DNA from 2 places in the Shewanella sp. W3-18-1 genome. Region 2 is predicted to be linked to the other one. Evidence: riboswitches for the same ligand, from Rfam matches in the RefSeq annotation. Region 2 holds a riboswitch; the other holds the start of a gene.
What was found. Region 2 has a riboswitch for cobalamin ahead of SPUTW3181_RS03970 (TonB-dependent receptor). Riboswitches for the same ligand answer to the same signal wherever they lie in the genome.

Region 1: another riboswitch for cobalamin. It lies ahead of SPUTW3181_RS05060 (ABC transporter ATP-binding protein); the one in region 2 lies ahead of SPUTW3181_RS03970 (TonB-dependent receptor).

What each region holds. Positions count from the first base shown of each region.
Region 1 covers NC_008750.1:1,110,257-1,125,754, reverse strand. Annotated here, with positions in the region: gene cobT (nicotinate-nucleotide--dimethylbenzimidazole phosphoribosyltransferase) at 1-608, opposite strand, end outside; gene SPUTW3181_RS05065 (FecCD family ABC transporter permease) at 687-1,814, opposite strand; gene SPUTW3181_RS05060 (ABC transporter ATP-binding protein) at 1,814-2,695, opposite strand; cobalamin riboswitch at 2,795-2,981, opposite strand; gene SPUTW3181_RS05055 (histidine phosphatase family protein) at 3,202-3,927, opposite strand; gene metH (methionine synthase) at 4,200-7,934, shown strand; gene SPUTW3181_RS05040 (hypothetical protein) at 8,380-9,453, opposite strand; gene SPUTW3181_RS05035 (AAA family ATPase) at 9,494-11,044, opposite strand; gene SPUTW3181_RS05030 (HEPN domain-containing protein) at 11,084-11,614, opposite strand; gene SPUTW3181_RS22315 (PAS domain-containing methyl-accepting chemotaxis protein) at 12,667-13,989, shown strand; gene dnaJ (molecular chaperone DnaJ) at 14,113-15,243, opposite strand; gene dnaK (molecular chaperone DnaK) at 15,372-15,498, opposite strand, start outside.
Region 2 covers NC_008750.1:840,528-856,025, reverse strand. Annotated here, with positions in the region: gene SPUTW3181_RS03975 (hypothetical protein) at 187-1,182, shown strand; gene SPUTW3181_RS03970 (TonB-dependent receptor) at 1,255-3,216, opposite strand; cobalamin riboswitch at 3,324-3,558, opposite strand; gene SPUTW3181_RS03965 (hypothetical protein) at 3,677-5,119, opposite strand; gene rihA (pyrimidine-specific ribonucleoside hydrolase RihA) at 5,323-6,279, shown strand; gene rbsK (ribokinase) at 6,299-7,210, shown strand; gene azu (azurin) at 7,381-7,857, shown strand; gene SPUTW3181_RS03945 (DUF3103 domain-containing protein) at 7,952-9,142, opposite strand; gene SPUTW3181_RS03940 (DUF3622 domain-containing protein) at 9,544-9,846, opposite strand; gene SPUTW3181_RS03935 (phosphoribosyltransferase) at 10,175-10,741, opposite strand; gene SPUTW3181_RS03930 (alkaline phosphatase D family protein) at 11,029-12,792, opposite strand; gene SPUTW3181_RS03925 (HPP family protein) at 13,066-13,491, shown strand; gene SPUTW3181_RS03920 (DUF4274 domain-containing protein) at 13,591-14,196, shown strand; gene SPUTW3181_RS03915 (MATE family efflux transporter) at 14,224-15,498, opposite strand, start outside.

The sequences.
Region 1 (15,498 bases), 270 kb from region 2:
GTACCACGGCCAACACAATCAATCACATCGAGCTGCATTATCGCCGCCATAATCGCAGATGCGGCAGAGGTATTGCCTATGCCCATCTCGCCAAAGGCCACCAGATTACAGCCCGTTTGGTGGTGGCGTTCAATCAAATCACGCGCCATCGCAAAGCCTTTATCGACGGTTTCCAGCGCCATGGCAGGCTCTAAATGAATAGCGCCAGTTCCAGCGCCAAGACGTTGATCAATAATGCCTTTAACCCCTTCGATAGGCGTTAAAATACCGCAATCGATCACTTCGAGCTTAAAGCCAACTTGCCGACAAAAAACATTAATTGCCGCACCGCCATGGGCAAAGTTTTGCACCATTTGGCGCGTCACTTCACTAGGGGCAATGGAAACGCCTTCTGCTGCAATGCCATGGTCACCCGCAAACACCAGCATGGTGGGATTCGCTATATATGGCTGATCAGCACCCTGTATGCGAGCTATTTGTAATGCTAAGGATTCGAGCTGCCCGAGGGCGCCAAGCGGCTTAGTCTTAAGATTTATTTTCTGTTGAATCGACTGTTCTTGTACTTTGCTCACAGGGTTAATTTGAAACGACACGGCTGATTGAGACATTCACACTCCACTTGCTAATCCAAATTTAATCACTACGATGCATTCCATGACTCTTTTCCATAGGTCGTAAGCATTAAATTAACGGGTTACTTTTCGCCGCCGCAGGATAATCAAAAAGAAAAAACTCCCTATGGCGGCAGTAATAATACCCACGGGTAACTCTTGATTGCCCAACAAACAACGTGCTAAGACATCAATCCACACCAAAAATAATCCCCCCACCAACGCGGTTAATAATATTGATTGACGACCAGGAAATAATAACCGCACTGTGTGGGGGATCATTAAACCGACAAAACCAATGCCGCCGCAGGTGGCAACCAATACGGCGGTAATCAAGGAGCAAAGCAGCAACATATTGAGCCGCAGCTTAGGCACATTCACCCCTAAGGTATGGGCGGTTTCGTCCCCTGCTTGCAACGCCATGATCTGGCGCTTCATCCCTAAAATAATCACCAGACTCACGCCTATCACTAAACTCGGCAGCACTAGCAACGACCAACTGGCCTTAGCGAAACTGCCTAAACTCCAAAAGAGCACTGATGCCGTGGCCTGTGGACTGGCGAAATACAGCAGCAGACTCGTTAATGCGCCAAACATAAAGGAGGTTGCCACACCAGAAAGCAACATGCGCTCCACTTGGCTATTAAGCCCAAGCCCAGACAAGGCAAGCACAATTAACACAGATAAGCTCGCACCGATAAAAGCGCCAAAGGGTAAGCTAAACCAGAGCTGCCCAGCAAAAGCACCCGAGCCGCTAAAAATACCTGAGCTTGTTATTAATGCTGAATGTTCAAATAAACCAGAACCGGTAAAAATCGTCAACATCACCACAGCGCCAAAGGACGCGCCAGAGCTAATGCCAAACAAATAGGGATCGGCTAACGGGTTGCGGGTCACGGTTTGCAGCACACTCCCCGCCATTGACAAACCCGCCCCCGCCACAAAAGCCAGTAAAATGCGCGGCAGTCTTAGTTCCATCACAATGCGCTCAGTCATACCATTGGCTTGAACAGGATTCACCACATTATTTGTAAATACTTGAATAACTTCTATAAAGCGGATATTTGCCGCACCAAAGCTCGCCGCAGCAATAGGGGTGAGCAAAGTGATGATGCCCAATACAAGCAGCATCAGTTGTTGTCTCGTCAACGGTGTCACAATACGCCCCAAATATGAGATGAAATGTTGTTTATTCCTCGACATCATCCGCCCTCGCCTCGCTCGTTCAGGCCATGAGCCACATGGTGGTAACCATAAAAATAACTGATTAAGGGCTTTTTATGTTGTGGATGGGGCGATACCTGAGCACACACGCCGAACACATCACCAATGCGCGCCTCTGTTAATACTTCGGTTGGCGTCCCCATAGCGCTGACTTCACCGTTATGGATCAACAACAAACTGTCGCACAGGGCACTGGCTAGATTAAGATCATGAATAGAAGCAATCACGCTGATCCCAAGACTACGCACTAATTCGAGGATCTGAATTTGATAGCGCACATCGAGGTGGTTAGTTGGCTCATCTAGGATTAAAAGCTGCGGCTGCTGCACTATGGCGCGGGCAATCAAGGCGCGTTGCTTTTCACCACCAGATAAGTGCTCATATTGTTGATACCTCTTATGGCTCAAGCCCACTTTATCTAAGGCCTGAGCAATGCGCTCAGCATCCCTACTGGAATTGGTATCGAACATGCCCTTGTGGGGCGTCAAGCCCATGCTAACCAATTGCTCTGTGGTTAGGTCAAAATAATGCGGTGTATCTTGCTGCACGACGGCGACACGGCAAGCAAACGTCTTGGGCGATAAGAGCTCAATATCTTGATCAAAAAGGGTAATTTTGCCCTGAGTCGGGCGCACAAATCGATACAAACACCGCAGCAAGCTAGACTTGCCCGCACCGTTAGGCCCAATCAAACCCAACATCTCCCCCGTAGGCAACGAAAAGTTAATATTGGATAGAATGGTTTTGCCACCGATACACCAGCTTAACTGGCTGACATCGAGTGCGACACTCTGGCTCGTTGACGGACGAGTGTTACTTTCACTCAAACTATGGCTCATTTGGAGTGCAGAGAGTTTCACCAACGCGGCGCTCCTAGCGAGTCCAAACCTAGATTAAAAAAGGCTATGTACATTGTTATCTGCTCCCTCGAGTCACCCGCTCGAGAACTAAGGCTGCACGCAGCGATAACAGAAATAGGCAGGTCTCCTGACTTGTAGGGAAAGAAGGTTCTAGGTTCTAGGTTCTTCTTTTACTACTCACAGTTGCGGGTACAGTTCGGGCTGACTGATAAGCAGTGCCCCGATTCCCTATTATGTTTGGGTTGATATGCGCTTTGTTCACAACGCCATTGAGAATGAAAACAACGGAGCGATTCGAACAAGAGAGTCTATTCCCAACACCTATTTCTGCGACGTTATCACTCATTGCGCATGTAATACGCTATCTCGTTCAAACGTCAGGAAAAAGCATTATCCTACATCTATCCCATTAGGCAATGCTGTTTAAATCAGAATATTTTCATGTCAGCTTATTCTCGCCAAACGATCACGCCTACACCATAGCGCCTAGGTCGTGAAATAAGGCCTCAACACCTGCGCCCACTCGGCCAATCTAAACGCCAATAGCAGGCACCCTGTTCATCTTGCAGCACATTAATGCTCACCACTGCCGCCACGGGTAAATCAAGCTGACTATAAAACCCCACCGCCCGTTCAACCCCAAGGGCGCGAGCCATTAAGTGACGGATCACCCCGCCGTGGGTCACAACCCACACTTTGGTAGCAGGCATATAGTCACCGCGCTCATTAACGGCACTGTTTTCATTACCCATTTTATGTGAGTCGAGGGTAAATCGTTCAAACTCGGCGGCGAGTATCTGATCAACCGCCCCATTCACCCGCGACTCAAAACTCGCCATAGTTTCACCATTGGGCGGCGGCGTTTGCCAAGGATTTTGCCAATACGCCGCTAAGCGTTCGCCCTCTTGTTGATACACTTCATCGAGCCGACAACCGTCCCAATCACCAAAATCAATTTCCTGCAAACCCGACAAACACTGCGCCTGCAATGGCCTAGTGACTGATACCAACGCCGCTGTCGAATGCAGCTCGGCGGCGAAAGCGTGGGCAAAATCGGCGCAGCGGCGTGAAGTCGAGCTATAAATCGCGCTACACACGCTGGCCTGCGCCTCAACCGCTGCCGACATTTGTTGCCAACCCTTTTCGCTCAAAGGCACATCCACACGCCCCCGCAAGATGGCGCCGCCTTCACACTCTCCGTGGCGTAACAATAAAAGCTGCACTTGTTTCATATATGCCTTTTTAGTTAGGGACTAGATGCTAGGAACTCAAGCCGAGGGCCTAAATTCTAGATTCTCGATTCTCGCTCCTAATGCCTTTGACTTTCATCTTGCCCTGACGATCATAAGTCGCGTATTATGGACGTCTATACGTTTAAATGTCCAAAAACATTTTATAAAAACAAGTATCCAAAAACAAATGTCGATAGACCAGAATAAAATGCACTTTGCATAACAAGGGTCGATGCTTGGACTTAACTTAGCTGTATTTAAGGTAATTATTTATGACGATACCCTCAACCAAAGCCGGCCAGATATTAGCAGACATTCGCAAACAGCTTGCAGAGCGCATTCTGATCTTAGACGGTGCCATGGGCACAATGATCCAAGGCTACAAGCTGGAGGAAGAGGACTATCGCGGCGAACGCTTTAAGGATTGGCATACCGATGTTAAGGGCAATAACGACCTGTTAGTGCTCACGCAGCCTCACATTATCAAACAAATTCACACCGACTACTTAAACGCCGGTGCCGATATTATTGAGACCAACACCTTTAACGCCACGACTATCGCCATGGCCGACTACGACATGCAGTCGCTGTCAGCCGAAATTAACCGCGAAGGCGCGCGCCTCGCCCGTGAAGCCTGTGATGAAGCCTTTGCTGCCACAGGCATTCCACGCTACGTCGCCGGTGTGTTAGGCCCCACTAACCGTACGTGTTCTATTAGCCCTGATGTGAACGACCCTGGCTATCGCAACGTCAGCTTCGATGAGTTAGTGACCGCTTACAAAGAATCCACTAAGGCACTGATTGAAGGCGGCGCGGATATCATTATGGTCGAGACCATATTCGATACCTTAAACGCCAAGGCCGCGCTGTTTGCGATTGAATCCGTATTCGATGACTTATTTGGTCAGCATTCTAAAGACAGACTGCCGATCATGATCTCGGGCACCATTACCGATGCATCAGGCCGCACACTGACAGGCCAAACGACCGAAGCCTTTTACAATTCCCTTCGCCATATCAAGCCCTTGTCTATCGGTCTTAACTGCGCCCTTGGGCCAAAAGAGCTGCGCCCCTATGTGGAAGAATTGTCACGTATCAGCGAATGCTATGTGTCGGCGCACCCAAACGCGGGTCTGCCGAACGAGTTTGGCGGCTACGATGAAACCCCAGAAGATATGGCGAACGTGATCGAAGATTGGGCGCGCGAAGGCATGCTCAACATTATCGGCGGTTGCTGTGGTAGTACGCCTGAACATATTCGCGTTATTCGTCAAGCAGTTGAAAAATATGACCCTCGCGTCTTACCCGACATTCCGGTTGCCTGCCGTCTTGCGGGTTTGGAACCACTCACTATCGACGCCCAAACCCTGTTTGTGAACGTGGGCGAGCGCACCAACGTCACAGGTTCTGCCAAGTTTTTAAAGCTGATTAAAGAAGGCAAGTTCGAGCAAGCGCTTGATGTCGCCCGTGAACAGGTTGAAAGCGGCGCGCAGATCATCGATATCAATATGGACGAAGGCATGCTCGATGGCGTGGAGATCATGCACAAGTTTTTAAACTTGATTGCCTCTGAGCCGGACATCAGCCGCGTACCGATTATGATCGACTCCTCTAAGTGGGAGGTGATTGAAGCTGGCCTCAAATGTATTCAAGGCAAGGGGATTGTTAACTCGATTTCCCTTAAGGAAGGCGAAGCCAAATTTATCGAGCAAGCTACCTTAGTGAAACGCTACGGCGCGGCAGCCATTATCATGGCGTTCGACGAGCAAGGCCAAGCCGATACTAAGGCGCGCAAGATTGAGATCTGTACCCGCGCCTACCGCGTGCTGGTCGATAAGGTCGGCTTTCCGCCAGAAGACATTATCTTTGACCCGAATATCTTTGCGATTGCCACGGGTATCGATGAACACGATAACTATGCCGTCGATTTTATTGATGCCATTAAAGCAATTAAGGCCACCCTGCCCCATGCGATGATTTCGGGCGGCGTGTCGAACGTGTCGTTCTCCTTCCGTGGTAACAACCCAGTGCGCGAGGCGATCCACGCGGTATTCCTGTACCATGCGATTAAAGTCGGCATGGATATGGGGATTGTGAACGCGGGTCAGTTAGCCATTTACGATGATATCGACCCCGAGCTTAAAGAGCGGGTCGAAAACGTGGTGCTTAACTTGCCCTGCCCAGTTGAAGGCTCGAGCAATACAGAGCAGTTACTTGAAATCGCAGAGAAATTCCGCGGTGATGGCGCGCAGGTGGGTAAGAAAGAAGATTTAGAATGGCGCTCTTGGCCAGTTAATCAGCGTTTAGCCCATGCGCTCGTTAAAGGCATCACCGAATTTATTGATGAAGATACCGAAGCCGCTCGCCAAGAAGCGAAACGTCCACTCGATGTGATTGAAGGCCCGCTGATGGACGGCATGAATGTGGTCGGCGACTTATTTGGCTCGGGCAAGATGTTCCTGCCACAAGTCGTTAAGTCTGCGCGGGTGATGAAAAAGGCCGTGGCTTACCTCAATCCCTTTATTGAAAAGGAAAAAGTCGCAGGTCAGTCTAATGGCAAGATATTGATGGTGACCGTAAAAGGTGACGTGCACGATATCGGCAAGAATATCGTCGGCGTAGTGCTCGCCTGTAACGGCTTTGAGGTATTCGATTTAGGCGTGATGGTGTCGGTAGAGCGAATTCTCGACGCCGTGAAAGAACACAATATCGATATCATCGGCATGTCGGGCCTTATCACCCCAAGCCTTGATGAGATGGTGCATAACGTGAAAACCTTCCACCGCGAAGGCTTAACTATTCCAGCAATTATCGGCGGCGCGACTTGCTCAAAAATCCATACAGCGGTAAAAATCGCGCCCCATTATCCCCATGGCGCTATCTATATTGCCGATGCGTCCCGCGCTGTGCCAATGGTCAGCAAACTGGTGAATAACGAGACACGCCAAGCCACCATTGATGAAACCTACGCCGAATACGACGATATGCGCACTAAGCGTTTATCCCAAGCCAAGCGTAAAGAGATTGTTTCACTGGAGGCCGCCCGTGAAAACCGCTGCCAACACGACTGGGCCAATTACACCCCATTCAAACCCAATGTGCTCGGTCGCCAAGTGTTTGATGATTATCCATTAGAAGATTTAGTTGAGCGTATCGACTGGACACCGTTTTTCCGCTCGTGGGAGCTGCACGGCCATTACCCTGAAATCCTCAGCGATAAAGTGGTCGGCGTTGAAGCGCAAAAGCTGTTCGCCGATGGTCAGGCCATGCTTAAAAAAATCATCGAAGAAAAGTGGCTCACGGCGAAAGCGGTTATCGGCTTATTCCCAGCCAATACCGTGAATTACGACGATATTGAGCTGTATACCGATGAGTCGCGTACCACAGTTGAAATGACCACCCATCACCTGAGGATGCAGCTTGAGCGGGTCGGTAACGATAACTTCTGCCTTGCCGACTTTGTAGCGCCAAAAGATAGCGGCGTCGCCGACTATATGGGTGGTTTTGCGGTCACTGCGGGCCATGGGATTGATGAACATGTGGCACGTTTCGAAGCCAACCACGATGACTACAACGCCATTATGCTCAAGTGTTTAGCCGACCGTTTGGCCGAAGCCTTTGCCGAACGGATGCACGAACGGGTACGTAAAGAGTTTTGGGGTTATGCGGCCGACGAGCAGTTAAGCAACGAAGCCTTAATCCGCGAGAAATACAAAGGCATACGCCCCGCACCGGGCTACCCAGCTTGCCCAGACCACACAGAAAAAGGTTTGTTATGGGACTTGCTCAAGCCCGATGAGACCATCGACTTGAATATCACCGAAAGCTACGCCATGTTCCCTACCGCTGCGGTATCGGGCTGGTATTTCGCCCACCCAAAATCCCGCTATTTTGGTGTAAGTAACATAGGCCGCGATCAAGTGGAAGATTATGCGAAGCGTAAAGGGATGACTGTAGCTGAGACAGAGAAATGGCTGGCGCCAGTGCTTGACTATGATCCTGAATAGAGAGTGATCCTGACTGATTTTTAGAAATAGTCAGGATCTTTATTACGCTAACGCGGTTTGAGATCTAAGATCGGTCTTGCGACCGAAAAGGTCGTGGAATTCCATTCCACACCAGGGCAAGAAGGGGATCAACAGCAATCCCCCTCTTGCATCTCCCCTTGCCGCCCCTAGCGAAGTTACATGCATTAGGGACTAGCCTTGGTCTTATGGATAAATTGCTATCGCTTCCGATGGTACATCCTGTACCCCGAAAGCTAGCCGGTCATCCATGACCGGACTCACGCAATTTATTCCAACGCCCCGCGGCAACTTCGCAGGGGATTGGTGAACTTCTGCTACTTTTGTGTTACTTGCTAGCCATTCAAAGCAAACCGAGTAATGTTTACTACCAGTTTTAGAAATTTAACAATGGATGACTCATTAAATTTCACATTATTATTTCAAATTACAGCTTAACAACTGGTGTAGAGATAAACCAAAAATAAAAAATCTCACCAATTAATTTCCAGAGCGGAATTAAGCAAGCAGGACTCAAACTTGAAATATCCATACTAACAACTTTGCCATCCTTAATATCCTTTTTTATTAAAGAAATTAAGGAACTAGTACTAGCTGTCAAGTTATGGGAAATATCTAGCCTATTGTTTTCAAACTCAGCTAATCTTTTTAAAAATAGAGGACAAGAAAACGCACCATATAAACCCCTCCAGTATTCTGAAAAACTATTTTCATCTTTAAAAACTTCTTTGTATTTATGCCCCCGTTTAAAATCATAATACAAATAGCTTTCTAAATTTATAGTCGTAGCGTTAGAAATAAAATCAACTGGCATTCTTTGAGTACTATTAGCCTTATTATCAATGACATTTAACGGAATTAAATTTTCAACCTCATGACAATTTAAAACATGCAATCTATCTCTTATCTTTTTCGATTCAAAAAAATGTATTAATTTTAAAGCAGTTACACCATCATTACTTTGGGGGTGTTTTTTATCACTATCACAAATTGCAAATACATTGTAATTAGTTGTATACAAGATAGAACAGACCTCATGAGAGCGATCGCCTCCACCATGTACTGGCACAAAGTCCAAGTTGTAATTATCACCTCTAAACAACTTATATGATTCCATTACAAGGTTGTAAACCACAATATCATCAACATCTTCAACAATTAAATTCGAACGTCCTAAAAATCTATCGATCGAAGTAACACTTCCCTTGTAATCAAATAAATTAACGACAAACAACTCACTAAAATCGCATTCAAAATCAAAAGAATTATCAACAAAAATAAATCTTATAGCAAAATCTTGTGCTAAAAAATCACCAAGAAAAGTAATTTTATTTAGCGATTTTCTAAAAATTGTTTTTGAAAACAAACTAATATCATTTAAGCAAATTATTTTTTCCAATGTATCTCTATCTGAAACAACACAATGATGTCCATACGCTATGGTTTGCGCTAATTTTTCTAAAAAAAGTAATAAATATTGTGATTCTGGATTTTTAGTCACCGACTCGACTATCGATTTATCTAGTTTTATAATCATATTATTAATAATCAAAAAAACCTAATGGCCAGTTATTAAGAAAACCGTTTTGGTCAAAATTTGCAGAAATTATTTTAGTCTCTCGACTTTCTCGATCTTGTTCAAAAAGGGAAACCCCTATCATATCATTAGCGATTTTCCCTTTAGATATTAGATTACCCATTTTAGATATTATTGATTCACTATGAGTTTCTATAATTAATTTAAGTTCGATACCATTATTATTTGCAAGTTCAATTGCATTTATGAATACAATTGAAAGCGACGCCTGCATCTTAGGATGCAAATGTAACTCAGGTTGCTCAATCGCAAATATATAACTATTTATTTTTCTACTTCTTTTTGAATTTTCATATCCAGATGATACTGCCCATAATTGAATAATAATAGGTAACACTTGTGAAAAACCAAATCCCATATCAGAAATATTATCACTCAAATCTGAATCGGCATACTGAAGATTAATTGATATATGATTAGAGTTCAAATCTACATTTATAACAAAACCAAATTCACTTTTTGTCCACTTATTAAGTTCCTCCCTCCACTTACCAGTAATATTAGATATAAACATACCTATATTATCCCCACGATGGTCTAACTCGTCGATACTTAAATCTTGATGCCTATAATATCTTGCCGTTGAAGTTCTTAATGGTGCAATATATCTAACGCCTAACAACTCATTGGTCATAGAATCATTTATATTTGCACTATTCTCTATAAGATAATAAAGATCAGCCAAACCAGATATAAATCTGAACTTTTTTGAATTAACATCCCAACTTAATGTTTCTTTTTCCCACTTTGCAGTTGAGTTCATTTTCCTTAACAAAGCTAATTTATTATTATCATTAACTGAATTTCGTAAAAATCTTGTAGCCATAGCTTGCAATTTGTTACTACTCGAACTACCTGAGTAGTTTTTAAAAAGCTGAACAACTTGATTGAATAATGCTGTACTTATTTGCTTGCCTTTTGCATCAACCAACCCTGAAGAAGGTGATATTAAAATCGGAAGTAAATTATCAGTATCAGTTATCTGATACTTTAAATCATGTTTTTTTAACGGCCATGACAACCTATCAGATGAAATATCAGTAATCACACCATCCTCATCAAACTTAAAAAAAATCGTATGATTATACATTTTAACTTGATAACTTGCCGTATAACAACTTAAACCACTATTAGACCTCATCATGCCTATTTTACATATCAACTCCACTGGTTCTTCATTAATAAAACTGTGATGATACTTTTTCCTATTATAAGAAAGTTGGAATGTAAAAAATAGTTCATCCTCATTCTTCACTTCACCATTAAAAAATTTTTTATGAATTGCTGTATCAAAAGAACCAAAATCAATATATAAACCATTCCACAGTATAGGCCCTCGAGTTTTCTTTTCAACACTTTGCCTGAGCAATGGAAATATCCTTAGAAAAGTACTTTTACCCGAACTATTGTTTCCAACAAGTATATTAATTTTCTTTAATTCAAAGTCACCACTATCCCTAAGGGACTTAAGACCTTCTACTTTTATTTTTTGCATCAAATAATCCAAAGTAAATTTAAATTTATTAAAACCTATCTAATCTGACCCTAATGCTTTATCTGTAGCGGTCACCAATTCAGTAATAAACCGAATACATTTATCCACTTCATCACGTTTTATGATTTGAGGTACACCAATTTCAACTTGAGCACGGTGTACCGCATCTCCACGCTTTTTGAGCCAAGTATTAAGGGTTTCTCTCGCTTGTTTAGGTATATAATTCGGCCATTTCCAATGCTCTGTAACATCAATCCCGAAAAACTCTTCAAAAATTTGCTTCGTTTTAGCAGAGTCTGGGTTATGAAACATTTTCAAGCGAGTAGAAAACTGCTGCTCCATAAAGTTTCCAATTTGACACCCTTTTAGTGCACCAAACTTGTTGTTGAAAAGTTCTGTAGCAACATCTTCTACATAGGTTTCCCAAGCCGTCATAGTCATGATCAAAGCGGCTCTTTTCAGTGCCTCTGGAACAGCCTTTCCTTGACCAACATTAAGGTTGTCATAGCATTCGATTAATACTCGCGCATCACCAATTGCACGCTTAAATGTATTTAGAGCAACAGACATTAAATTCCTTAGCTAAATAGCAGTTATATTAATAACTATCTGACTTTTAATAAAAATTATGAATAAACACTAATGCCAAGAGTTACGCCAATCCCCTGCGAAGTTGCCGACGGGCGTTGAAGAAAATCACGTGAGCGAGGCATGGATGCCGAGCTAGCTTTCGGGGTACAGGATGTACCATCGAAAGCGTTAGTGATTTTCGAATAAGCGCTAGGCCAGTAACCAATGCATGTAACTTCGTTAGGGGCGTCTTGGAGAATCCAAGGAGGATAGGACGAGCAGTCCTCCTTGGTCGGGTGTGGGTTGAAGACCCACGACCTTGATTCACCTCGGCCGTTAGGCCGCAATAAACAAATAACCGCGATAACATTGCCAATTCGCAGCGCCAAGCAAACCAGCACTATCAAAACGCTTCAGCTTTGTCGTTCGACAACAAGCCCCGCCATAGCTACCGCACTTAGCCAACAGCCGTTAGCCAAGGGATTGCACTGCTCTTTTCTAGATTCTAGGCTCTAGCACCTAGCACCTAGTGTTAGAAACTCATCGCATATTGTTCAGGAGGCGTTTCTTGCGAAATAAAGATACATCTTCCTGATGCAAGTGAACTTAACCATGGTCACGATTAAGTTTCATCCTTGTTAAAACTTAAGATAGCGTTCTGATTAGGCCATGTCTACCACTTTCACATTACAAATTAGATAGTTAAGTGATAACTAATTTTCATCCTCCCTTTACAGACCAATATCAAAGCGTATTCAGGATAAGTAGTGCAAAAACACAGAAGTAAACGCAGAAATGGCTGGTACCAACCGTTAACGATTTACACCTAAACAAAGGGGATCTCAATAAGAACTGCGCTTGACTAGCTTCATCAGCCTATTACAGAGACAAGTTGCTATTTGGTATATTGCGATTATATTGCCCCATCTGTAACACGCTGATCTATTTTGTCTATTTTTACGTACCTACGTACAGTTAAAGACCGCAATACACACTATACTAAGCAGCATGCCACCAAAAAGTGATTTTAGTACTTCGCTTTGGAAATCAATATGATCATATTTAATAAGCGCTTGAAGGAAGAGAATGAGCAGTTGAAAGAAGAATTACTTTCAATGCAACAGGTAAGGGAAAGCCTTGATAGCGAGATGTTAGCATTAACACTTGATTCAAATGGAAAAATTACCGTAATCAACGCAAACTTTACCCATGACATGTTATTCCAAAATACCTCACCCGTCGGGCGAGAATTAATCGATCTTGTGCCTCAACGAGCCAGAAGTACTAATCACTTTAAGTTAATGTGTGATGCATTAAAACGCTGTGTACATTGGGCTGGCGCCCTACAAATTACCAAAGGCGATGGCGAAGAAGCCTGGTTACGGGCAATTATACAGCCGGTGAAAAACAGTAAAGGCCAAGTTAAACATATATCTGTATATGCAAATGACCTCACCCGTACCATCAAAAACTCACAGGAACACCAAGATTTAACCCAAGCCTTACAACGCTCTACGGCTGTCATCGAATTTAATTTGGAGGGTATAGTTCTCGCGGCAAATGATAATTTTTTACAGGCCATGGGCTATAGCCAAAATCAAATTATTGGCAAACATCACAGAATGTTCTGTGAGCCTGAAGAATATAATTCTCTAGAATATAAACAGTTTTGGGAACAGCTTCGTCAAGGTAAATACGTTGCGAGCCGCTTTAAACGTCTTGATAGTTATGGTCGAGAGGTTTGGCTAGAGGCATCCTATAATCCGATTTTTGATAGTTACAAAAAACTGTATAAAGTCGTTAAATTTGCAACGGTAATCACTGAGCAAGTCAATCGAGAGCAAGCCATATCCGAAGCGGCCGATATTGCCTATGGCACCTCAAAACAAACGGATGATATGGCACAAATGGGCAGTAAAGTGCTACAAGAGACTGTCGAAGCCATGCACAAACTGACAGCGCAAATGGACACCGCAGCCCAAGGAATTGCAGCCTTAGATAAACAATCGCAAATGATTGGTGAACTGGTAAAAAGTATTAGCGGCATTGCGGATCAAACAAATTTACTAGCCCTTAATGCCGCGATTGAAGCTGCACGAGCAGGTGAACAAGGACGAGGATTTGCTGTGGTTGCCGATGAAGTACGGCAGCTCGCCTCTCGTACCAGTAAGGCAACGGAGGAAATCGTCGAGGTGGTTTCGCAAAATAAAAAGTTAACCGAAAATGCAGTTAACATGATTGAAGAAGGTAAAAAACAAGCACAACACGGCTTAGCACTTTCGACGCAATCCGGTGAAGTAATGTCAGAAATCCAAGACGGTGCTCAAAAGGTGGTAAATGCTGTAGGCCAATTTACGAATCAATTAACCAATTGATAGTAGAAAATACAGTTTAAAAAGCTGATATCCGAATATAAAAAGCCCCGCAGTGTTTAACACTGCGGGGCTTTTTTCATCGAGTGCCGCGGCTCATAGCGACACGTCACTCAACGGGTTAAGTTAGCTATTTAGATCTTGGAAGAACTTTTTCACGCCATCGAAAAAGCCCTCAGCCTTTGGGCTGTGCTTCTTTGACTCACCCGTTAAGGTGGCTTCAAATTCGCGTAACAGTTCTTTTTGACGATCATTTAGGTTAACTGGCGTTTCCATCACCACTTTGCAGAGCAAATCGCCTACAGCATGGCTACGCACCGATTTAACCCCTTTACCGCGTAAACGGAACATACGGCCCGTTTGTGTTTCGGCAGGGATCTTAAGGCTCACTTTACCATCCAGTGTGGGTACTTCAATTTCACCGCCAAGGGCGGCTTTACTGAAGGATATCGGCACTTCGCAGTAAAGGTTGTTACCATCACGGACGAAAATCGCATGTTCACGCACACTCACCTGAACATATAAATCCCCTGGAGGCGCGCCAAATTCACCCGCTTCGCCTTCACCTGCTAAACGAATACGGTCGCCCGTATCGACGCCGGCAGGGATCTTAACCGATAAGGTTTTGCTCTTTTCAACACGGCCATCGCCATGACACTTAGAGCAAGGATCTTTGATGATCTTGCCGCGGCCATGACAGGTTGGGCAAGGTTGCTGCACCGTAAAAAAGCCTTGGCGCATTTGGACTTGGCCTTGACCATGGCATGTCGTACAGGTACTTGCCGATGTGCCTTTTTTCGCCCCGCTGCCATCACACAGATCGCAGGTTGCCAGTGTTGGAATACGCAGTTCTTTCGTCAGGCCTTTAACCGCTTCTTCCAGTGATAACTCTAGGTTGTAACGTAAATCTGAGCCGCGGGCCGCTTGGCGTTGACCGCCACGACGTCCACCGCCGAAAATATCGCCAAAGACATCACCGAAGATATCACCGAAATCGCCCTGCCCACCACCGTAACCACCGCCACGATTGGGATCCACACCCGCATGACCAAATTGATCATACGCCGCTTTTTTATCGGTATCGGTCAGGATTTCATAGGCTTCTTTCGCTTCTTTGAAGCTAGCCTCTGCGGCTTTATCGCCTGGGTTACGATCGGGGTGAAACTTCATGGCCAGACGTTTATAGGCCTTTTTAATTTCACGTTCGCTGGCGTCACGACCAACGCCTAATACTTCGTAATAATCTCGCTTTGACATAATCTCATGCTTCTGGGCTTAAGTTGAACGAACGGGCGTTAGGGTTTCCCCGTAACGCCCGCCTAGAATTAACTATTTAAAATCACATTTGAAATCAGTTATTTGAAATCAAACCTTGATTCAAACAATTACTTCTTGTCGTCTTTCACTTCTTCAAATTCAGCATCGACAACATCATCGGCAGCAGCGTTAGCCTGTTTGCCCGCATTGGTCTCTGCACCACCTTGGGCTTGAGACTTAGCTTGAGCAATTTCC
Region 2 (15,498 bases):
CCAAAAGATCACAATTACACGCTAAACTCATATCAAAAAACAATCAAATGTGACTAAAATCAACAAAAACAATCTATTTGAAAAGAAAAATTAACTTAAGTATTATGGATAAAATGCGTTTTTTTTGCTCAAAACTCAGAAATGGCAAGCGTTTTGACTGTTTCAGATAACTTAACGGAGAGAAAGATGAGATACAGTAAATTTACAATTGCTTTGTTATGCTTTTTTGTAAGTAACTCGTTCGCCATAGAATTGATAACAACAACTGAAACTCAAGCTGTAAATGAGATCAAGCAAGAATTTGACATTGATAATTTGTTGATATCTGTAAATAATCGATTATCTGAGCATCAACAAAATGAGTATGATTACAAATTACTACTTACAAATATTAAAAATGAAAAAGAGAATTATAATAAAGCAATATTAGAGTTGCCGAATGCAATTTTAAAAGATAATAACGCTAGCAATTATTTCAAACAAATTGAAACCTTAGTTAAAAACATTGACTCACTTGAAAAACAATCTGTCAGTGATGAAATTAAAAATAAAGAAAATTATCAAGAAATATTAAAACAGTACGACATTATCAATAGTAAACGCTTACAGAAAATAGAACAGCTTTCTTCATTAAAAAAGAAAATCGTAAATCGTATTATAACTGAATTATCAAGTGCTGAAAATGTTAAATCTATTGACTTAGAAAGCTCAATGACCTGTTCTAAGTTTCAATCTATAAATGATTGTTTAAAAGACACTGAAAAATATACTGTTAAAAACACTATCAATTCAGATCCTTTCCTTAGCGATAAAAGTGTTCTTCTATCATATAAAGTAATTGATGCAAGTATGAATATGAATGGTGAATTACACTATAAAGTTAATATGACTTTTAAACCGTCATATAACAATAAAATCGAGTCTATGCTCAATGACAAACTTGGCCTGAAGTCTACAGTCGTCACACTGACTAGCAATGTCGATGCTGATTGGTATGTTGATGGTGCTAAAGTAGGCACTGGCAAAAAGGTAAGCTCTGAAGTCACCTTGGGTAAACATGGGATCGTTGCATCCTATAAAACAATGAAAAAATCTACGGTAGAAACAATCGAAACATTAGAATCAAATCTTGTTTTCAACTATTTATTTGATGATATAGACAATCAATCTGCACTTAAGTAATAGGCATCATTTAAGCGTAAAAAAGCCACCTTAAAAATTATTTAAAGGTGGCTAAATATATTTTCTAAGTAATTAGAAGCGATAACCTAAGGTTAGACGGATATCACGGCCTCGGCCAGAATAATAACTATCCCACAAACCACCACCATAATAACCTGAGCTAACATATTCTTTATCGAACAAATTATCGACGCGTAGACTCGCTAACCAAGCATCACGATTATAATTTAAGGCTAAATTACCGAGCACATAACTTGCCAGCTTATCGCCTTCATTAGCATTATCGCCTTCAATAAAACGATTACCCGTATAAATCGCCTCGGCAAACACTTGGAAATGCTCGGCGAAATCCATACTGATATAACCACGTCCAGTATGTTTTGCCACCCAAGACAGTGCTTTACCATCATTCACCCCATCGGTAAATTCGGCATCGATATAGTTATATTCAAGCCCTAATTGCAGTGCTTGAGTGATCTGCCAATCCCAGTCTGCGCTCGCACCATAACGGCGTGAGGCATCGGCATTGACGTTCGCGCCTTGGAAACTACCACCAACAGGTTTTTCCGCACTGGGGTCGAAGACAATTTCATCTTCTAAATCGAGGCGGTATAAGCTTACGCGCAGGCTTTGGCTAGCAACAGTCCAATCCCAACCCGCCTCATAGGAGCGGCCCGTCTGCGGCTTTAGGCCATAGACATCTTTCGGGGTGTAGGCTTGCTCATCGACCTTAGCGAAACGGAAGTTTTCATCGCCGCGTAGATAGAATCGGTGCTCGGCGCTTGGGCGATAGTTTAGACCGAACTCGAATGCAGTGGCATCTTCATCTAAATCAATACCATTTGGATAGACATTGCCATCGACTAACTCGTCGGTCACCCGCGCATAACGTCCACCTACCACATAGCTTAAGCTGTGGCTTAATGGCACTGTGGCCTGTACATAAGCACTTTGCATTTCTTGCACATTGCTACGCGCCATAGTGTTATAGTCGGCCTTACCACGGCTAAGATCTAAACCTGCCACTAGATTTAGCTCACCTTGGCGAGTGGTGTAATTTGCTAAGGCCTTAGGACTAAACATTAAGAGAGAACGGGTATTATGACTACCTGCCCCCCAGTTCAGCGAGGTCACTAAGGTATCGCTATAATCCAGATCCGCCGCTAAGGCCCAATTTGGGTTAAGCTGATGCTCATAACCACTGCGCGCCGCTGTGGTCATCTCATGGACATATTCGCTTTTATTGGAAGATTGACGAGGGTTTTGTTTAAATTGATCTTTGGTAAGTGAACCGGGATTTTCACGGTCATCATCGTAATAACTGGTTTCAACAAAAAAAGCATCTGTATCAGTTTTATATTGAATACGGCCTAAAATTGAGCCAGTTTCATTGGCATTATGCTTGCGATAGTTATCACCTTGGTTGTAGCTACCTGTAAAAAAGTAACGCCAGTCTTTATTGATGGCGCCAGATATATCACCGCGACCTTCATAGGTATCAAAGCTGCCACCCGATAATTGCACACTGCCGCTAGTGTTTTCGGGTGACTTAGTCACAATGTTAATCACCCCACCGACAGCTTGGTCGCCATAAAGCACACCCGCACTGCCCGATAAAATCTCAATACGTTCAACAAGGTTAAGCGGAATCGCATTGAGGCTTGGCGCAGCGATATCGATATTATTCAGACGACGGCCATCGAGTAAAATCAGTGTATTGTTAACAGCAGTGCTGGCGCTAAAACCGCGCATCGCAAAGCTAGTCCCAATATTATTATCCGAAATTTGAATACCGCTTCGACCGCGTAGTACATCAGTCAAACTCGTTGCACCGCTCATTTCAATTGCAGCGGCATCAATCACATTCACATTGGCAGCAATGTTTAGCGGGGTATTGTCTGTACGGCCAATCACGACAAGATGCTCATCGACTCTAGCGGTATGGGTATCGTCGGCCGCCAGAGCGGGCGCGATAATTGAAAAACTGCAAAGGCTGCCGATCAGCAGCGCGATTTTAGTTGGATTTGTTCCCATTTTACCTTTAACTCCTACAAGGAAAACGGGGCATTGACGCCACGATACCGTTGATTAAGCGTAAATACTGACGGTGATTATCGCATTTTGAGATCTGCCCACCGAAATCTCAAAAACACCTTTAGGGCCGGTCTCCGGACTTAGGCTATGTTAATCCATTAAAAGTTGGATTAACGCGAGACTGACCTTTCACATTCTGATTATCGGGTTCTGTCTTGAACTCACTTATCAAACGCGGTCTTCTCTCACCTTTTACCGTTGCGGGGGCAGTGCCAGAATCTCACTGGCTTCCCGATTATCTCGCGGCTTGAGCACGCAAGCACCTCAGAAGGTTGACTAAAAATTTGATATATAGGGCTAAAGAAACGTCATTCATTTCTTTATACCTATCTACTCTACATCAAGCGCGAGCATTATAGACGTCTATACGGATGAAAGTCCATTAAACTCAAACAAGCACCTATTCGCTAAACGACCACATTTTAACTTCAGGATTTGGTCTTTCTTTACTCAAAATGTCCTGACGCTGCTCCTGCGTTTCACATTGTGTTGGAGCCGAAAAATCGAGGGGCTTAATCACGAGTGAATCGGCAACCTTTACAGAAGATGTAGCAAACGTATCGGTATTCATCGACCAAGATACCCACTCTCCTTTTTCACTGAGCCCGACATAACCATCATCTGTTGCACCTAACCAAGTTAATCGCGGAATGCTTGCTATTAACTTCTGGACATTTTCGAGATTAGCTCGATAGCCTACTGGCACGACCTTACCATCTGGGCGAATAAACACAAATGATGCTTGCCCGCTGATAATACGGCTCCCTTCCTGCCAATATTGATTGAGAATGTCTTGGGCATAATGAAAACCATACAGATAAGCGTAGTCAGTATCGTCGACGATAATTTGCGGTACAGCATTGTCACGCAATAACAAAAAACCTGTATCTACGCTAACAATACTGCTCACACCTTTAATTCCCGTTTGTTTGAGCCAATCGATACCGCAGTTCGTTGAATTACCCCAAAAGTGCGCCTCACCCGTAGGACTTAAGATGGCAAAGGCACAGCGATTTGTCGTAATACTGGCCACATCCTGTAACGCACCGCGAATAGGATAAACATCACTACTATGCCCCCAAGTCACGACAGTGCCATCCTTTTTCAAAGCAGCAAAGGTACCATGAGTGTACTCGACGCTGACGACATCCTTAAGTTGCGGTAGCAGCTTTTTCATATTGGTAGAGCTTTCAATTTTTCCCCAAATCACAGTACTACCGTCTTTTTTTAGTGCCGTAAAACTTCGCCCTGCAGCAACGATATCAATTACATCAATAAGCTGATCCTGCACATGTAAGCTATTACCACCATACGGGCCATAACCCCAAGTGTGTACTTTGCCATTGGCATCTAGAGCAGCAATGGCCTCTTGATTGGCGAACAACTTGGTAATATTGGTCATGCGGTTTTGTAGTGCTTTGTCGAGGCTCAATTTCCCCGCATTACCCCAGTACACCACAGTGCCATTCTTACGCAGCGCAGCAAAGCCGTCCTTAACTGGCACAATTTGGATGACATCTTTAAGTTGATCTGTCACTTCACGGCTATCGCCGCCGCTAAAACTGTTACCCCAAGTGATCACATCGCCATTTTGGGTGATAGCTGCAATAGCCATATTATTTGCTATAACGGAGGCTAGCGTGGGTAAATCACAGGGAATATGACGGTATTGTGGACTCGGTTTTTCCTTCAATTGAATGAGTTTACCGTTATCAAACTGCACTAATGATTCGTTATTGCTTTCAATTACAGCCGTAGGTTTAGGGTCGCTACAGCCTGCGAGTTGTACAACAACCATGCCCGCTAGCACAGCCATTGGCCAAGAGATTCGATTAGCTCGCATTACTATTTCCTTGTATTTGTTGTATCGCTCAATTTTTACAGCACTCAATTTTTACAGCAATAAAATGCGCGCGATTCTAGCAGCTTATCGCGAAAAGGCGCAAAAGTTCACACTTTGCCTCTTGAGTCGAATAATCTAACTTCCTCAAAATATTAAGCATGCTACTCTAATGCACCACAGTATCTGTTTAAAGGAGTAACAGTATGACTCGCCCTATTATTCTGGATTGCGATCCCGGCCATGACGATGCTATCGCGCTTATATTAGCTTTAGCTCACCCAGAGCTTGTTCCCCTTGCCGTCACAACTAGCGCAGGCAATCAAACCCCAGATAAAACCCTCAATAATGCCTTACGGATCTTAACGCTGTTAAATCGCGGTGATATCCCTGTGGCCGGTGGTGCGATCAAACCTTTAGCCCGCGAACTGATTATTGCCGACAATGTTCACGGGGAAACAGGACTCGATGGTCCTGTATTACCTAATCCAAGTTTTAGCCCTCAACCCATTACCGCAGTGGAGTTAATGGCGCAGCAAATTCGCCACAGTACAAAACCTGTCACATTAATTCCCACAGGGCCGCTGACAAATATCGCCCTATTGCTGGCTAGTCACAGTGAATTACACCATAAGATTGAGCGCATAGTGCTAATGGGCGGCGCAGCCGGTGTCGGTAATTGGACCCCAGCCGCCGAGTTTAATATTTTTGTCGACCCCGAAGCCGCCGATATTGTATTCAAATCAGGTATTCCCATTACCATGTGTGGGCTCGATGTAACCCATCAGGCGCAGATCATGGATGAAGATATTGAGCGCATTCGCGCGATTCAAAATCCCATTGCTCAGTGCGTCGCCGAATTATTGGATTTCTTTATGATTTACCACAGAGATCCTAAATGGGGCTTTATTGGCGCGCCACTGCATGATCCCTGCACTATTGCTTGGTTGCTTAAACCTGAACTATTTGAAGCGCAAGATTGCTGGGTCAGTATTGAAACCCAAAGTGAGTTGACCCTAGGCATGACAGTGGTTGATCGCTATCAGCTTACAGGTAAAGCCGCCAATGCTACGGTATTATTTGGGCTCGATAGGCAAGGTTTTGTCGATTTGCTCGTAGAAAGTGTCAGTGTTTATGACCCAACTTATCTCAATCGCAAATAACAACGACAGAGGATCGTCTATGAGTCAAATACTCATTATCGGCAGTGCCAATGCCGACCATGTGATGAAATTTGAATACCTACCCGCCGCAGGACAAACCTTGATGAGCCGAGAATACCGTCTTGAACACGGTGGTAAGGGAGCAAATCAAGCGGTTGCCTGCGCACGTTTAGCCAAGCCAGATACGCACATTGATTTTATCTGCCGCTTAGGCAAAGACAGCGTCGGCGATGATATGCTCCAAAGCTGGCTAAAAGACGGCATTAGTGCAGAAGGGATCACTCAAACATCCAATATGAGTACTGGAACGGCCATGATTTTTATCGGTGACAACGGTGAAAATACCATTGGCGTTGCCGCAGGTGCTAATGCGGAGCTGTTACCTGAAGATTTAGAAAATTATTATGCCCTATTTGCGAATGCACAGTACCTGCTTATCCAGTTAGAAACCCCATTGACGACGGTAGCGAAAGCGCTACAAATGGCGAAAAGACTGGGCGTTACGACAGTATTAAATCCTGCTCCAGCCAAAGTATTAGGACCTAATTATCTTCAATGGGTGGATATTATTACCCCAAATGAAACCGAAGCCGCGGCACTGACTGGCGTCGAGATTAATCACCTCGATGATGCGCATCTTGCAACACAATTGCTGCATCAACAGGGCGTAGGTATTGTGGTTATCACTTTAGGGGCAAAGGGTGCTTATATCAGCAGTCCTCATTTTACCGGGCTCATACCCGCCATCAATGTACAAGCCGTTGATACCGTTGCGGCGGGTGATACCTTTAATGGTGCTTTAGTTGTCGGGTTAAGTGAGGGAATGTCGATTGATGCTGCCGTGGGATTTGCCAATGCCGCCAGCGCCATGACGGTGACTCGCCAAGGCGCACAACGGGCCATCCCCTACCGCCACGAAGTCCCTAACTAGGCACTCATTTGTGCGACAGATTGTCGCACTGTACGGCTTTCAGTCGAAAGTTGTATATACATAATTTACTAAACTAATTCATTCCCATTTAATACAAATTGGCTATTCTTTCAGCGCATGGTTGAGCCAAAACGGCTCAACTTCCCCTTGTTTAAATAAGGAAGTACCAGATGAAAGCAAAGAGCACCTCTTTACGTAACCTAACCAGTGTGAGTCTTTTAGGTTTAGGATTATTCGTCGCGAGTCAAGCGAGTGCCAATGAATGTGAGTTGAAGATTGCTGCCACTGATGCAATGCAATTTGACACAAAAGAACTGTCAGTCCCTGCGAGTTGTAAAGAAGTCACCCTCACTCTGACACACACAGGCACCCTACCAAAGGCTGCCATGGGCCATAACTGGGTATTAACAAAAGCCGCTGATATGGCAGGTGCCGCTAATGATGGAATGAGTGCCGGTGCCGATGCTGCCTATGTAAAAGCAGATGATACTCGCGTAATAGCACACACTGGATTGGTAGGCGGCGGTGAATCAACTTCAATCACCTTTAGTACAGAAGGAATGGATGCCGCGGAAGATTACAAATTTTTCTGTAGCTTCCCAGGCCACTGGGCAATTATGCAAGGCAGTTTTAAGCTAAAAGAATAAAGTGCATAGATTGAGCTAGGCTCGCGTTCACTTTACAAAAAAGCGGATCTTAGGATCCGCTTTTTCTATCTTAGGACGGGATAGCCGTAAGTTTTTAATGCCTAGGTTGAATAACAAGCGGGGAAAAAGTCGTCATCGCATTGCCATTAGCACCATTCAAGTTAGGATAATCCAGCCCTTCTTGTAATGTGTAATATACGTCGACAAAATCATCGTCATTAGTAAACCACGCATCTGGCATCGCACTTAGAATACCATTAGTGATTTGTGGGATCAGTGCATAGCCCTGAGCTTCAGGATCGGGGATGGATTTTAAGATCTGCTCAGCCGCTTCCAACAACTTAGTCGCCAGCACTTTATAGTTAGTGCCATCATCGTGCTCCATTAAAATCACATCCGCAGCAGCCCAGCGATAACGCTCCCAATGAATAATGACTTGATTTGGATAATAAGTCGTATCTGCATAATCTAAATAGGGCATTTCGACAATATCGAGCACTGGTTTATCGCGACTCGGGTCAACTCCTGTCACTATGGCATAAATCTCGGCAGCCCCAGAAATCCAAGGTTCATGATCATCCTTCAAAGATATCTGCTTGATCACTGTAGTTGAAATAGGTTTATCGGCGACCGCTTTACTTGATGAACGGTTCAAAAAGGCCCTGTCACCTTGTTTAACTTGTGCTTCGGCAAAAGTAGATCGCATCACCTTTAATCCAGCAATAAAGGCTTTTTTACTATCAATACCAACCACAAACACTGGCTGCTGCGGCAGGTTATACACATCTAACTGATGCACCTGTCCATAAATATCAAAGGCTTCAATATAATCCCACTGACGCTCGTCTCCCTCAGGTTCAAAGGCAAATAAGGGCAATTCTCCTTGCTGCCAAGCCCCTAACATAGTCGCATCTGCCAAACGCACTTGTACCAACGAATCCGCTTGCGCACTTAAGTTTAGCCCTTTCGCCCGGCGGATAGAGGCATCGGCTTTGGTCATCACCTGACTATTAAGCGTATGTTGGGATAGGATTGCATCAGCATTCACTGCTAGCTGATACTGGTTTATTTCCATCTGTAAAATAGGTTCAAGCTGCGCATATTGATGGCTTAGATCTAATGCTAAAGCTCTTTTAGTATTGGTTAACTGAGTTTGTGTATTTAACATCGAATCGTCTAGTGACACCTGTAACAATCGCAACGCCTCTGTATCTAGGGTCTGGCTATAACTCATGGAGGTCCAAACTGACAAACACAGCAATAAACTGGATTGAAGTCGTTTCATAGGAGTTTCCTTACCGTTAAAAAGTTAAACGTGCGTTCGAATTCCCTACATATGAACACAGACCCGAATCCAAGTAAATTAAATGATAATAATTATCGTTAATTATTAATGGTATAGAATACGTAATCGCGCTGAAGTGTTATCAAAACAAGGTAATAGCGATATCGATATTGAATAGACTAGAACAAGCTAAATACTCGGGAGCACACTAAAAAGAGGAAATGAGGTGAAATGAGGCTATCAGCTCAATGTAGAGCAGAACAAATTAGCGCAGAATAAAAACACAAAAGACGGAACCTAAGATCCGCCTTTTATTGTTGATAGCCAGAATGACTCATCCAGAGCATCAATGCCGCTTTAGGGTCACTCTCGCTGATAAGACAAAAATAAACGAATGAGTGTTACTCTTCGTCGAAATCATCTTCATCAAGATCATCGGCATCAGTTGCCGCTTCAGCCGCTAATGCTGCCGCTAATTTTGCTTTAGCTTGTTTCTCTGAACGACGTTTATTGCGCTCAGTTAACGTACCTAAAAACACTTGTAATTCAGTTAAACCCCAAGCTTGTGCTTCGGCTTCGGTCGCAAAACCATCGTGACTTTTAGACACTACGGTTTTAGTGGATGTCATGCGACGTGTGATTTCAGTTTTCCAACCATTATCGCCCTGTGTTACGCGAAAATCGTATTTTTTACCCTTGCTCATTCTGCTCTGTTTCCTAAATGATGCTTGTCACGTTTGTCTTATCAAGCGAACCAAACGCTCATCATAAAACAAAAGGAGCGCAGTTTACTTGATTTCAGCCTAGAAAGATCGCTCGAGTGAAAATATTCATGTTAGCTTCACATATTCATCTATCGTTCTGACACTGAACATCACGACCTCAGCTTTGCAATACCACTAAGGTCAATTTAACTCTGCGGCCTAACATTTCTAAAATCCAGTCACATACTAGCTTGGCAAGTTTGGCCTAAATAAGCAAAATGCGCTAACGGCGACCGCTAACGCATTTGTATTGATATGAATTTTAAAATTATTTAAAGAGGTGCTGAATATTCTTTAAATCACCTTTTCCTTCAGCAATTTCTTCAGGCGTTAATCCCGTGACTTCATGGGGGAACACTAACCAATCTTCAGAAGCGTGGATGTAATAATCTGGTTTTAAAGGCACGGCGGTATTTTTCGGTTTGTAGTAAGGGCAAGCAATACGGATATCCTGTGGCATGTTTAAGCGCATAAGCTGGCTTAACTTTTCCTTTAATGCATGGATGCTACGGCCTGAATCAAACACATCATCGACAATCAATAATCCATCACTGGCATTTGCATTTTCAACGATGTAATGCAGGCCATGCACTTTGATTTCTTTGCTTTGCTTGTCGGTACCAATACCATAGTAAGAGGAAGTACGCACGGCGATATGGTCAGTTTCTACTTGTTTAAAATCGAAAAACTCTTGAACTGCAATCCCAATTGGAGCCCCGCCACGCCATATACCCACGATAAACTGCGGACGAAAACCACTCTCATACACTTGTGAAGCTAATAAAAATGAATCTTCCAGCAGTTGCTGTGCGGTAACAAAATACTTTTCTGACATGACACCGTCCCCATCGCGATTATTTATTTTTAGGTGGCTAAAGCGAATGCTTTTTACCTAGTAGGTCTGTTCGGCGTCCAAAACACGAGAACAGCATTCTCTTCACAAGAGTCCTAGCAAGTGTAGGCAGCCGCCGAATTTTGGGAGCGAATTTTATACCAAAAAAAACCGCAGTGCTGCAGTAATAATAAGAACTTGGGCGGTAACAGCCATTTATTTTGTATTTTTAGGATGAAACTAACAAAAAAGGCCACCCTAAGGTAGCCAACATAGAACACGCCAAGGCATTAACTCACAGGATTAATCGTGTGCTCACCTGCTTTCGTCACCGCACTGTAACTACGCGCCGTTGCAAGTTGGAAATCCTTCGACAAAATCGTGTCCACATAATGCCAATCGCTGCGCACCGCATCGGGAGTGAATGTCAGCGTCATAAAGCCGCGGTCTTTTAAGTTGGTGTACTTAAGATCTGGCACTAACTCGACAATCGCCGCTTCGGTTGCCGGGATCTGTTCTGCAGGGAGATTCAAATAATACTCAAGCCCCGGCGAGGATACCGAACTCGTCGCAAACTCCACACCAACAGTATCGCCCTTCATATCTTTAAGCTCACTCGCCCAAGCGTTATGGGTATCACCCGCAATCACCACTAGGTTGAGATTTTTCGATTTAGCCGTACCTAAAATCACTTCACGCTCATAGGCATAACCATCCCAGGCATCCAAGTTATAGGGAATCGATGGCAATTGCAGCAGGGCTATCACTTCTGGGGTTAATAAGGCTTGGTTGGCTTGGAGATATTGTAATTCTTGGGCCGTTAAGGTGGGATCATTGGCCGCTGCACGCGCCGCTAACTTAGCTAAAGCCCCTAACATAGCAAATTGGGGAATGCTCATCTGCTGAGTCGCAATCGCCGCAGGTAATGACATTTTACCCATTAACACTTGCTGACCTAACACCTGCCACTTACCCGTTGCCTGTAATAATGTACCTTGCAACCATAATAACTGTGTCAAACCTAATAACGTGCGCGAGGTTGATGTCACATCCGTAAGAAAACGCTCGCCATCAAAGGTGCCTGTAGTGGCATCCATATAATCAGCATAATCGAGCTGTTTATCCCGCGCTAACACGCGAGTATCGAGCATATGTAAATCCACTAAGTTACCGTAACTAAAGCTGCGGTAAATCTCCTCATGGTTGCCTTCACGCCACGGGCGAATGGGCAGCCACTCAAAATAAGCCTGTAATGCCGCTTCTTTACGAGCAGTAAAATCCCCTTCATCTTCGTTGTGATTTTCAGCACCATCACGCCAGGTATCGTTAGCGACTTCATGGTCATCCCATACCGTGATAAAAGGCACTTTGGCATGTAATTTTTGCAAACTCGCATCGGTGCGGTACTGGCCATAACGGGTACGATAATCGCTTAAGCTCAATAACTCATTGGCGGGAAGCACTTCTCGGCCCAATTCTGCCGCATGTTCACTGGCATAACCACCGCGAGGATATTCGTAAATGTAATCCCCTAAGTGCACCACAGCAGCTAAATCGGTCTGCGCCGCCGCTAACTCATACACGTTAAAGTAACCCGCAGGGAAATTAGAACAAGAAAGTACGGCTAACTTTACTGAGCTGACTTCACCTTCTGGCAAAGTTTGGGTTTGACCTAACGCTGAAGTTTTATCCCCCGTCTTAAAGCGGTAAAAATAGTGTTGCCCTGCACGTAAACCACGGGCATCCACTTTAACCGTGTAATCACGGCTGGCATTAGTCACCATTTCACCCGTGGTGACTAACTGTGAAAACGCCGCATCACTCGCCACTTGCCAACTCACTTTCACATCACCTTGTGACTCGGGTGTTACACGAGTCCATAGGATAACGGCATCATGGGCTGGATCGCCGCTGGCTACCCCATGAAGAAATTGCGCGGGGACAGCATTATCATCATTATCACTACAGCCCATCAAGCCGTAGGAAATAACAGCAACGCCAACACCTTTGGCCGACATAGCCAGAAAATCACGACGAGTCACGGTACGATTCATTATTATTCCCTTGTTAGATTACGCTTCACATTTACAGGTATGAGGTCTAATGAGGCCAAGATTGTGGGACATAACTGTTACATATTGGTGACATCCTAATAATCCATTTAGGATCTCTATCAATTCAAATGGTTATACTAGGCGTTCTACTTTATTGATGCAGGACTAGCACAGTGGGCGAAGAAGCTGCTAACATCGAACTACGCTAAATTCAGCCCGTTTTATAAGGCATAAGACAGATGCTCGCGAACCGCAAGGAAGGAATTTAATATGATGAAAGTCAGCGATATTATGAGCCAAAACACCATCTGCATTAGCGATGGCGCCAGCCTAAAAGATGCCCATCATCTCATGCAAACCCGTAATGTTCGCCATCTGCCCGTCATTTCTGAAACCGATGGCACCCTTGTAGGTATACTCACCCACAAAAAAATGATTGCCAGCGTGCTGTCTATGCTCAATAAATACGGCCAAGGGGCACTCGATCGCAAAGAACGCTACACACCGATTAACACTGTTATGGAAAAAGAATTCCAGCACTTAACTGCCGATGAGCCTTTAACCGTTGTGGTGGAATATTTTATCGAGAACAAACTTGGTTGCCTGCCCGTCGTCGATGCCGATAAAAAAGTGCTCGGTATCGTCACTTCATCGGACTTTATTAAGCTGTGCCGTACCCTGCTGCAACAGCAAGCGTAACGTTTTACGCTCCTTTTCTTCTATGTCAGCCTTTTACTACGTAAAGGCTGGCGTTGTATTTTTTATAAACTGTATTTTCTATAAAAAGAAAGGATTCCCTTGGCTAAATTACTCTCACAAGAACAATTTATTCGCGCCTATGAATGCGCAGAATTTGGCTGTTTTGCCAATCAACAACAACTCGCCAAATTACTCGCCGATCCCGATTACGACTTTTTACATCAAGACAGTACCTACTTTGGCAAAGCGGCGACACAAATCACCTGTATCAGTGACTTACAAAGTATGGAGGAAGTGCATTTTGTCGCGGCCAACTTGAATTGGGATGACGATGATCCCGACATAGTCAGGGCGATTATCGAACATCCACTCTGCGATGCAGGTACCGCCTTATTACTCTACTGGTACGGACAAGGCTTTTATTACTCCACGCCAGAGACGCTCGACACACCTTTTGGACAGCTATTCAAAACCATAACCGATAGATTTATTGAGCGCGGCTATGCCAGTTATAAAATCCATTTTGACCCGATTAAAGAATGTTTTATGCCTTCATTAGAAGACGTTCTTACTAGAGGATTCCAAATTCCAGGGGCTATTTTTGCCCCTTATAGCACTATGGAAATCGAAACCTATGAAGGGCACCCAAGGTATCTACAATTTAAAAATGAACTGCTGAAATCGGGTAAATGGGGCAAACAATAAGCGTTGACTTTTTGATATCAGAACAGTTTAAGCTGGGGTTACTGGCGGAATACGCGTAAAACGCTGCCAGCGACCCGAGCGCCAACGCTGCACCATAATCAATCCACGCACCCATTCATCTGCCGCAACGGCAAGCCAAGCAGCCAACACGCCATAACCTAAATGCAAGCCAAAGAACCAAGCCAATAACACGCCAATGCCCCACATACTAAAGAGACCAATCCGCACGGGGAATGCCACATCACCGGCGCCCTTTAAGGCCGAGATAATCACCAGATTAAACACTCGTCCGGTTTCAAGGGCGATGGAACCTGCGAGCAATAACGCTGTTAGTTGGATAACTTCTTCGTTTTCACTCAACCAGCCGACAATAACGAATCGCTGCCAGTAGAAGAGCAATACTATGGTCAATGAAGCAATAAAACCCACCAAACAGTAACGCTGCACCCGAGTGGTGATTTCATCGAACCATTGTTTACCCACATAATATCCAGTCTGGATTTGCGTCGCCTGCCCGAGTGCGACTGCAAAACAATAGATAAAACGGCTAATGTTCAAGCCATAGGTATAGGCCGTGAGCGATAAAGTACCCATCTGACTGATAAAGTAGATAATCGTCATTTGCGCCATATTGTAAGACAGCATCTCACCCGCATTAAGCAGGCCAATGCGCATCACGCGCCAATAAGTGCTGCGCGGTAAGAGCTTAAGTCGTTGCAGCGGCAGCGGGATTTGCTTATGCCGGATCACCATCAGCATAATAAAGGCACCGATAATCTGGCTGGTCACAGTAGAAATCGCCACCCCTGTTACCCCGTATACAGGCAAACCAAAGGGAGAATACAGGGCAATATAATTGCCTAACACATTCATCAAGCCCGTGCTCGAGGTGACTAACATGGCCGAGCGGGTAAAGCCATAACTACGCAAAATAGCGGCGAAGGCAATGTTCATCACTAGCCCTATGCTCAAGCTGCCGCAAATGACTAAATAATCGTATCCAAAGCCTGCAACCTCATGCTCAAGGGCGAATAAACCGATAATGCTCTTAGCACCTAAAAACATTGAGGCGCCCATCACCACGGCTAAGCCGAGACTCAAAGCAATGCTTGCAACACCAATATCAATCGCCTGCTGCGGTTGTCCCGCACCATTGTGTTGACTAATCAAAATGCTCGCGCCCGTGCTCACCATCATGGACATCACCATCATAAAAAACATCAACTGAGTGGTGAGCCCAACCGCAGCAACCGCATTATCGGAATAGTTGCTGAGCATAAAAATGTCACTTATTCCAAGCAA